2 regions of the Enterocloster bolteae genome follow, and region 1 is predicted to be linked to the other one. Evidence: riboswitches for the same ligand, from Rfam matches in the RefSeq annotation. Region 1 holds a riboswitch; the other holds the start of a gene.
The links. A riboswitch is a leader RNA that binds a small molecule or an ion and turns the genes downstream of it on or off. The one in region 1 is predicted to bind cyclic di-GMP.
Positions count from the first base shown of each region.

Region 2: it holds a riboswitch for cyclic di-GMP, as region 1 does, so the genes downstream of both, CGC65_RS17160 (helix-turn-helix domain-containing protein) here and CGC65_RS11340 (YARHG domain-containing protein) in region 1, are expected to answer to the same signal.

Region 1 is NZ_CP022464.2:2,413,783-2,418,850, reverse strand. It holds gene CGC65_RS11350 (DUF932 domain-containing protein) at 1-682, opposite strand, end outside; gene CGC65_RS11345 (hypothetical protein) at 884-1,453, opposite strand; gene CGC65_RS11340 (YARHG domain-containing protein) at 1,505-2,671, opposite strand; cyclic di-GMP riboswitch class I at 2,742-2,817, opposite strand; gene CGC65_RS11335 (hypothetical protein) at 2,868-3,653, opposite strand; gene CGC65_RS11330 (AAA family ATPase) at 3,672-5,068, opposite strand, start outside.
Region 2 is NZ_CP022464.2:3,654,277-3,659,344, reverse strand. It holds gene greA (transcription elongation factor GreA) at 1-431, shown strand, start outside; gene lysS (lysine--tRNA ligase) at 456-2,420, shown strand; gene CGC65_RS17175 (helix-turn-helix domain-containing protein) at 2,628-2,831, opposite strand; gene CGC65_RS31355 (DUF6462 family protein) at 2,850-2,996, shown strand; gene CGC65_RS17170 (DUF6462 family protein) at 2,986-3,213, shown strand; gene CGC65_RS17165 (TnpV protein) at 3,225-3,539, shown strand; cyclic di-GMP riboswitch class I at 3,665-3,740, shown strand; gene CGC65_RS17160 (helix-turn-helix domain-containing protein) at 3,793-4,002, shown strand; gene CGC65_RS17155 (helix-turn-helix transcriptional regulator) at 4,064-5,014, shown strand; gene CGC65_RS17150 (dynamin family protein) at 5,060-5,068, shown strand, end outside.

The DNA of each region.
Region 1 (5,068 bases):
CATATAGTGGGAAAAGGGCGTCAATATACTCCATGACCTGGCGTTCTGAAAGTCTGAGACGCTTCATATGATCTATTGCCTTTCCCAGCTCCGACATGTACCGGTCCGCATACAGAAGCGTGTAACGGGCGTCCTCCATCTTGCCCGCAATATCACCTGTATGGTTGGTGGACCAGGAGCGTTTTGCCGTAGACAGGGCCAAGTTCAGCGTGTTCATGCAGACCACACGTACCGGCGTCATGGCTACCCGTATTGCTCCCGTCCCGTCATGGGTATTCATAAAGACCATGTATGGCGTAATCTCATCCCCACTTATGATATACCGCTGGGGCAGTTTGGCAAGCAGCCATGTGCGCCGTCCGTTCTGCAGCGAGCCTGCCGTCTCATAAGTAACGCCCTCGCCTAACAGTTGGTCTGTAAAGGCGAAGGCGTCTTCATTCTGTACTACTTTATAACGGTCGGTGACCACTCCCAGAACCCGGCTGTCTGTGTTCCGGATATTGGCCTTGAAGCCAGATATGGCCTGTCCGTCTGTGGTCGCAATGGGTCTCTGGATGACCTGCCAGTCCAGCCCGGCCAGTTCCAAAGCCTCCCTCGAACCAGGCGCATCCTCCACTCTGGTCCCAAGTCCATGCCAGGGTTTCTCTCTGGTGTAAAACATAGTTTCAACTTCTGCTGACATATACATTACCTCCTTGAAATGTGATTGGTTATTGGTTCAAGGGGATAATATATATTTGAAATTGTGGGTAATACCATATTTCAATTTATGCAGTCATAACATAAAAAAGTAAAAGACCCTACTCTATTTCATATTTTTTTAACCAGTTAAAAAGCCAAAAGAGCAACAAACTGATTTTGTCACTCTCCTGGCAACCACAAGTTACTGCATATTTTCTAAATAATTATAGTATTCGGTTAGAATGTCTGTAAATGACCGAGTTGTAATTAATATATCAGCTCCACCAACATATAGCTCTTTGTTAAAACCACTGTCATAAGAAAACACTTTTCCAAACACAATAACCGTATCTCCTTCTTTTATTTCAGCATCCTTAGCAGCAGCCACATTGCTTTCTATCGGCCATCCTACAGTATCCGTATATGACGGGTCATATCCTGATACCCATATTTGATACCCACTATCCCCATAATCAGCTACTAGGTTGACTGTACCATAAAACCAACGGTATTCGGCTAAGTCAAAATTCTTTGTTTGATGCGCATCGGGTGAAGCGTAAGTACAATATGAAAAGTAATCTGAAAGATTCTTCCCTGCTTCATATCCTATATATGATGGATATTCAAATATAATAGCATTATCACTTTCCTCCTCATAGAAACTGTCCGCTTTAACATTGCCATAATATTCTTCTTCGGCAAAGACCGGTACTGCACTTCCTACTGCTATAATTGCTGCAAATAGCATCATAACAAAACTTTTCTTAAACATAATCATTCCCTCCACTTACTTTTCATAATTAATCATTTAGATTTTTCTGTATCAATTTAATGGGCTTACGCTTACAAGTGAAAATTTAGGCTCATAGTCCCAAGGGAATATGACAGTAGCATATTGTCCATATTCATCAAATCCAATGACAATGCCGCCTTCCTCTTCCGAAACATACGCCTCATCGTTGACATTATAAAAACCGCTATATTCTGTAATATTACCGCTGGCGGATTCTGTATCATACATTATCATGCTTACCCTGCTTCCTTCAACAGTCATCTTCATATACTCCACGCCTACAGACATCTCGTCAGGATCCATATTACGATATGTATAGATTCCATCTTTTTTGGGAATTTCAATTGAAGCATCGAATGCCGAATCTGCCTGTTCCTCAAAAGCTTTTATCTTTTCAATATTAGCTTTCTGGATTTTTGTAAGAACTGACTCACTAAACTGGTCCGATGGTACTATTCCCTGATACCATGGCTTACTGTTAAAGTAATCAATCAAGTCCTGAGATGTAAAAATTCTTCCATGGGCTGCATATATCTCATTTCTGGCAATCCGCAGCTCTTCCTTAGAAAAGCCAACAACATCTGAATCTGATAATTCGCTATCATATGATTTCCATAAGAGAATGGAGTCCCTATATGGGTTATCTGCTACCGTCTCAGAAAAATTTTCAGAAACATCATATTCTTCCGATAATACTTCCTGAAACGAATTAGCAATCATCTCATCAACGAATCCTGTATACTTAGCGTTTATCGTAAAAAATCCCATATAGTTTTCGTCTGTTGTCTCATACCCAATAACCCCCTTGTACTCTCCCCAGACAGTAATAATATCATCTAATTGTAAATTCGGATTCCCTTCTTCATACAAAGTTATATATATTTTGCCATTCATATCCATTCCTCTAAAGCCACCATTGAGTAATTGGACAATTTGCATCGTGACACATAAACGCTCTCCGACATGGTTATCAGGATACCTAAAATATTCATTATAATCAAAGCTTTCAATACAGCCACTCTTATATTCTTCTTCGGCGTTTTGGATTTCAGTGGTATCTGACACTCCTGTTACGTTCTCGCTTTCTACTGTAGTCCCAATGGTCGCTGCCTCTTTTTTATCTTCTCCTGTATTCACATCCCCGCAAGCTGTTACTGATGCTGCTAAACCAAACGCTAATAAAACTGCCAAGCCCATCCTCATCATTTGTTCCCAACCTTTCTTCCTGGAATAATAAAAGCTACCATATCACCTGGCAGCTCCATATAAATGCAACTGGCTGCCATCTTACAGGCCCTCTAGTTTTGCGTCACACGTTTTCACGTGCTTTGCCCCAATATTTACATTCAACAAATCAAACTATATCAACAAATGCCACCCACCATCCCCTTATCTACCCAACCGAAATCATCATTACGATTGAATTATCCTCCATCACCTGTTCTTCTTCAATTTCAAACCCCTCTTCCATAATTTTTTTTCTAATTCCTATATACGTTTTTTCCTGAAGTGCTGCATAATAATCTTCATTTAAACAATCAATACAATCATGCAGATGTCTCATATTCTTGCTGGAAGAATTGATTTCCAAATTAAAAGGCTCTTCCCCCTTTTGCCTGCTAAAAATCATATCATAGTTTTCGTACCGACATTTAATTTCATCCTCGGAATAGGTTAATATTTCTATCTGATATCGTTCAATAATGTCACACAGCAATTGCACATCCACATAGATGGTAGGATATTCTTCATAGTATAAATCTGTCACAGACTCAGCGGCTTGCTGTATCTCCTCTGCACTGATATTTACGGAATCCTTACCGTCCTCATAGAATATTTTTTTCTTTGCTCTTCCTTCTACTGCCTCAATAAATTCTTTAATCGCTGCTTTATCATCATATACTGACATTCTTGCTACAATTTTTCCATCAATATCTTTCCACACAAAATAGGACGACTTATTTTGTGTTAAATGAGTTTTTAAAGAGCCATACCATTCCGTCACATCATATCCAGACGCTTCAATATCTCTCCGCATCTCCTCCATGGAGTCAAACGTTGTATACAGCAAGTAGTCCTTTGATTCAATCCATTGTTCAAATTTCTCCTTTCCCATAATTCCACGCATTGCCAGCGCAAGGGGCAACCCCAACATCACTCCCATTAATGAAATAGACATAAAAACCTCCCTCCCGTTTTAAAAATCCACAGAACGTCCTCCTCTATTCTTCTTGACCTCGTCCTCCTGTTCTGTAATCTTAGGGTCCTGAATGTTTTCCTTCTCTTTTCGTTCATACTCATGTCTGTCTTCTCTTGCTGTCGCAGCTACGGCCCGCACATTGGCCCAATTTCGAATCTGCATAATCTGCTCTGATTGTGTGACCGATAAGGGAACCATATTAGAAATAACTTTAAATAAGTCTTTTATTTCTAGGGCCCTATCCTCAGAAAATGCTTCGAAAAGTGCAGCTACAACAATTTGCTCTATCTCTGCTCCGGCAAATCCCTCTGTCCTGCCAGATAACTCTGTTAGCAATCCATCATTAATATCTACATTTCCTGATATTTCTGAATTCGTAAGCCTCTTTTTTAAATGCAGTTGAAAAATATCCTTACGCTCTTTTTCTGTTGGTAAATCCACAAAGAAAATTTCATCAAACCTGCCCTTTCTCAGCATTTCCGAAGGAAGATTACTGATATTATTGGCAGTAGCAACCACAAATACTGCTTTTGTCTTATCCTGCATCCATGTGAGAAACGTACCAAAAATCCTTGAGGATATTCCACCATCTCCAGAAGAACCACTTACACCACTAAATCCCTTTTCAATTTCATCAATCCATAAGATAGATGGTGCGACTGCTTCTGCTGTCTGAATTGCTTTCCTCATGTTTTCCTCAGTACTTCCTACTATACCGCTAAATATCTTCCCCATGTCCAAACGCAATAACGGCAATTTCCAAACTGCGCTTATTGCTTTTGCCGTCAAGCTTTTTCCACATCCAGGCACGCCCGTTATAAGTACGCCTTTTGGCAAAGGAAGATTATATTTAGAAGCGGTATCCGACCACGATTTATTTCTTTTCAAAAGCCATCGCTTCAGGTTCTCCAAACCTCCTACATCATCAATACTTAAATCACTCTTTACAAATTCTAACATTCCGGTCTTTTTGATTACCTGGTTCTTTTCATCTAAAATAATACTTAATTCATCAATTGATAGCCGTCCCTTCTCTACCATAGCTCTCGCCAATGCATTTTCCACTTCCTGCAACGTTAATCCCAATGCTGCCTTGCACATCTGGATCTTTTCTCTTTCAGAAAGCAGGATATCAATTTTTTCCTGATTTGCCTCAATCATCTCACTCAGAGTTTCACTGACTTCCTCTAATGTGGGAAGGCCAAATTCAACAATAGTAACCTCCTTCTGCAAATCATTAGGAAGTACAATGTTCGGAGAAATGAATACCATATTTTTAGGATATCTGCTGTTTTTAAGTTCCTCAACCGAATCCCTTACTTTACGAATAACTCCATAATCTGCTTTCGAATTATCTGCTCCAAAATATACATGAAAATCCTTCAGACAGAAAA
Region 2 (5,068 bases), 1.2 Mb from region 1:
ATGAACTGCAGAATCTGAAAGTTGTCAAAAGAAAAGAAGTTGCGCAGAAGATTAAGGAAGCAAGAGAGCAGGGCGATTTGTCCGAGAATGCAGAGTATGATGCAGCCAAGGATGAGCAGAGGGATATTGAGCTGCGTATCGAGGAACTGGAGAAGCTTCTTAAGAACGCCGAGGTCGTGGTAGAGGATGAAATCGACCTGGATAAAATTAATATCGGATGTAAGGTAAAGCTTCTGGATGTGGAGTATGACGAGGAGATGGAGTTCTATATCGTTGGTTCCACCGAGGCCAACAGCCTGCAGAATAAGATAAGCAACGAATCACCGGTAGGCCGCGCCCTGATAGGCAAGGTAGTGGGTGAATGCGTAGACGTGGAGACCCAGGCAGGGGATATCCAGTATAAGGTGCTGGAAATCCAGAGGGTTTCATAAATCTGACACAAAGGAGTTAAGGACGTGGGAGAACAGCAGAAGGTTAATCAGGCAGATACAGATTTAAATCATGTGCTGAAGGCGCGCAGGGATAAGCTGGCGGAGCTTCAGACAGCTGGAAAGGACCCTTTCCAGATTACAAAATATGATGTGACTGCCCACAGCATGGATATCAAGGATAGCTATGAGCAGTGGGAGGGGAAGGAAGCAGCCATTGCTGGGCGTATGATGTTCAAACGTGTCATGGGCAAGGCTTCTTTCTGTAATGTACAGGATTTAAAAGGCAGCATCCAGGTTTATGTGGCAAGGGACAGCGTGGGTGAGGAGTCTTATAAGGATTTCAAGAAAATGGACATCGGCGATATCGTGGGTGTGAAGGGAACTGCCTTTACCACCAAGACAGGCGAGATATCCATTCATGCCACAGAGGTGACCCTTCTTTCCAAGAGCCTTCAGGTGCTTCCTGAGAAGTTCCATGGCCTGACAGATACGGATATGCGTTACCGCCAGCGCTACGTGGACCTGATCATGAACGCAGAGGTGAAGGATACCTTCATCAAGCGTTCCAGGATACTGGCTGCCATCCGCAAATATCTGGGCGGAGAGGGCTTTATGGAAGTGGAGACCCCTATGCTGGTTTCCAATGCAGGCGGCGCTGCCGCAAGGCCTTTCGAGACCCATTTCAATGCCCTGGATGAGGATTTAAAGCTTCGTATATCCCTGGAGCTTTATCTGAAGAGGCTTATTGTAGGCGGACTTGAGAGGGTTTATGAGATTGGGCGTGTATTCCGCAACGAGGGTCTGGATACCAGGCACAACCCGGAGTTCACCCTGATGGAGCTGTATCAGGCTTATACGGATTACAACGGGATGATGGACCTGACCGAGAAGCTGTACCGTTTTGTGGCTCAGGAGGTGCTTGGTACCACCACCATTACTTATAAAGGCGTGGAGATGGATTTGGGCAAGCCTTTTGCCCGCATCACCATGGTGGACGCGGTAAAGAAGTATGCCGGAGTTGATTTTGACCAGATTCATACCCTGGAGGAGGCAAGAGCTGTTGCCAAGGAAAAGGGAGTGGAGTTTGAGGGGCGCCATAAGAAGGGCGATATCCTGAATCTGTTCTTTGAGGAGTTTGCAGAGGAGCACCTGGTTCAGCCTACCTTTGTTCTGGACCATCCGGTGGAGATTTCACCTCTGACCAAGAAAAAGCCAGGCAATCCCGACTATGTGGAGCGTTTTGAGTTCTTTATGAACGGCTGGGAGATGGCCAACGCCTACTCGGAGATCAATGATCCCATTGACCAGAGGGAGCGGTTTAGGGCACAGGAAGAGCTTCTGGCCCAGGGCGATGAGGAGGCCAACCACACGGACGAGGACTTCTTAAACGCGCTGGAGGTGGGCATGCCTCCGACGGGAGGAATCGGATTCGGTATTGACCGTATGGTCATGCTGCTGACGGATTCACCGGCCATCAGGGATGTGCTGCTGTTCCCCACCATGAAATCACTGGGCGGTTCCGGGGATTCTAAGAAAGCGGATATGGCTTCTGCCCGGACTGCTGCTGAAGCTGGAGATACAGCGGAGAAGGTCCAGGTAATCCAGGAAAAGATTGATTTTTCCAAGGTTAAAATCGAGCCGCTGTTTGAGGAAATGGTAGACTTTGATACCTTTGCAAAATCCGATTACCGGGCTGTGAAGATTAAGGATTGCGTGGCCGTACCGAAGAGCAAGAAGCTGCTTCAGTTCACATTGGATGACGGAAGCGGCACGGATCGTACGATTTTAAGCGGAATCCGCGAGTATTACGAGCCGGAGGAGCTGATTGGAAAGACGGCAATTGCCATCGTAAATCTGCCCCCGCGCAAGATGATGGGGATTGACTCCTGCGGGATGCTGATATCAGCAGTCCATGAGGAAGATGGAAAAGAAGGACTTAATCTTTTGATGGTGGACGGCCGGATTCCAGCGGGTGCAAAACTGTACTAAAACACAGTTGGATGATAGACTTTTGCAGTATGGTAAGCATGTGATTTTTGAAGTTACTACACCAGCTTTACACCAATTTTCTTGAAAACATCGAAAATCAGAGAAGTGAGAGGAAATATTGGAAGTTGAGTGGTGTAGTAGCATAGAATAGAATTTTTATATACCGCTATGGACGATATCCATAGCGGTATTGTACGTTTTTGGGCATTATTTTTTAATCTGGCTTTTGGAAATTCCAGATTGTATCTCCAGATAATGTTTCACTGATATTTTAGGTATCTTCCAATTGCGCCATAATTGGAATGCTCTTTTCTGGTTTGTCTGTAATAGTTCGTAAACCCGGTTCTTGCCGGTCTTTAAAATCTCGCAAAGCTCCTCAACGGTTATGATGTCCTCGTATTGATTTAACATGGTTTTATAATCTCCTTTTTGTTTGAGCTGGCAAGCGATGCCGGGGCAATCTACCGTTTTGACAGTACGGTTCTTATCAACAAGGAAATCTTTGATGAGTATCTGGAACGGTTCCATGAGCCTGCAACAAAGGACTACAAGGGCGGTGATGTAGATGAGCGGTAATGCGTGGGTGTTCTCAGACCAGATAGACGATGAGGATATGGAGTTTATGACGCACGAATTTGTTACTTATAATATGGCTTGCGATTACTATGGGCTGGGTTTGAAGCCGGTCACTCGCTTGTCCCATGAGTGCGGTGCTGTCTATAAGATTGGGAAAAAGGTTCTGATACGGAGAAGTATCTTTGAAGCATATCTGCGTGAGCAGAGGAAAGGTTAAATGGTGTTGATATGAACAAGTTGAAAAGCAGGATTCACGATGACAGCAACGGTTTGGATTATGAGTTGATGGGCGATTACTATATCCCAGCATTGGAGGTGCCGGAGGAACACCGCCCTATTGGCCGCTGGGGGCGGCTTTCCAAGCCAGACCTGAATGAGCAGGCAGAAAGCAGACTGGAAACCATCATTCGGCAGATGAAGGAAGCTGAGGGCATGAGGGATGAGTTAAAAACCAGTGAGCAGCTTGTCTGGGTTCAGAGGATGAATAACATTCGCAACCGGGCAGAGGAAATTGTATTGACAGAATTGATTTATACAATCTAAAATGGCTGAAAGCAAGACTTGTGCGATAGAACAAAGCATATTGCACAAGTCTTGTTATCTTTTGTTGTAAATTAGGGTAAAATGACGAAAAACGAATTGACAAAATGCGTTTAGAGGAATATGATATATTCAGGTAGCAAAGTAGTTGAAAGTCTATGACGCAAAGCTAAAAGGCCTGTGAAATGGTAGCCAGTTGCACGTTGATAGCATTGCCTATTGTGGCAGTGCTCTTTTTCTTTTTGGAGGTGAGAGTGTGATTGAGGGGTATACCACAATAAAAAATATAGCTGAACAGTGGGGGATGACACCAAGATGGATTCAAACTCTTTGTTCAAACGGAAAAATACCCGGAGCCGTAAAATTTGGTCGGGATTGGGCAATACCAAAAGATGCGATGAAACCAACTGATGGTCGAGTGACAACTGGAGAGTATAAAAATTGGAGAAACAAGATGGAAAAATGAATGAGATAGACACTATCTGTCATACTGAAAATGTATAATGTTTTATAGGACGGAGGTGTCTATGGAAAATTTCAAGAGAGATAAAATCGAAAGAGTTCTTGGCATATACACAAAACTTCTTAACGGTCATGTTATCGACAAAAGCGCAGAGAGTGTTAATTATGGTGTGAACGAGCGTAGCATTCAACGAGATATTGATGATATTCGTAATTACCTAGAAGAAGACGGCGAAAAGGTCGGATGTATCAACTCAGTGGTTTATGACCGAGGAGAAAAAGGCTATCGTTTAGAACAAATTTATAAGATGAAATTTACGAATAGCGAAGTTCTTGCGTTGTCCAAGATACTTTTAGATAGCCGAGCATTTACGAAAAAAGAAATGGTTCAACTACTTGATAAATTGATTTCTTGCTGTGTACCTGAAACAAATCAAAAGCTGGTAACTGATTTGATAAGCAATGAGGAGTTTCATTATGTAGAGCCACGGCACAAGACAGAATTTTTAGATACTATGTGGGACATAGGGCAAGCAATTCGGCATTGTCAATGTATTGAGGTAGATTATCTGAGAACAAAAGACAAAGCAGTAGTAAAGCGAAAGCTTCTTCCGGTGGCAATCATGTTCTCCGAGTATTACTTTTATTTGACGGCGTTTATTGATGATGAGAATGTTAAGAAAGATTTTGATGTCCTTAACGATTCCTTCCCTACTATCTACCGCATAGATCGAATAAAAGGCATGAAGCTGTTAGATGAGAAGTTTCATATTCCGTATAGTAGCCGCTTTGAAGAAGGCGAATTTCGTAAGCGAATTCAGTTTATGTACGGCGGAAAGCTTCAAAAAGTCAAATTTCAATATTCAGGCATAGATGTGGATGCTGTGCTTGATAGATTGCCAACTGCACAAATTTTGTCGGATGATAATGGCAGTTATATATTGAGTGCAGAGGTATTTGGAAAAGGAATTGATATGTGGCTAAAGAGCCAAGGTGATAATATTACACTGCTTTAAACAAGATTGATTTTGTACAAAGAAGATAAAGAGGGGCCGCCGACAATGATAGAA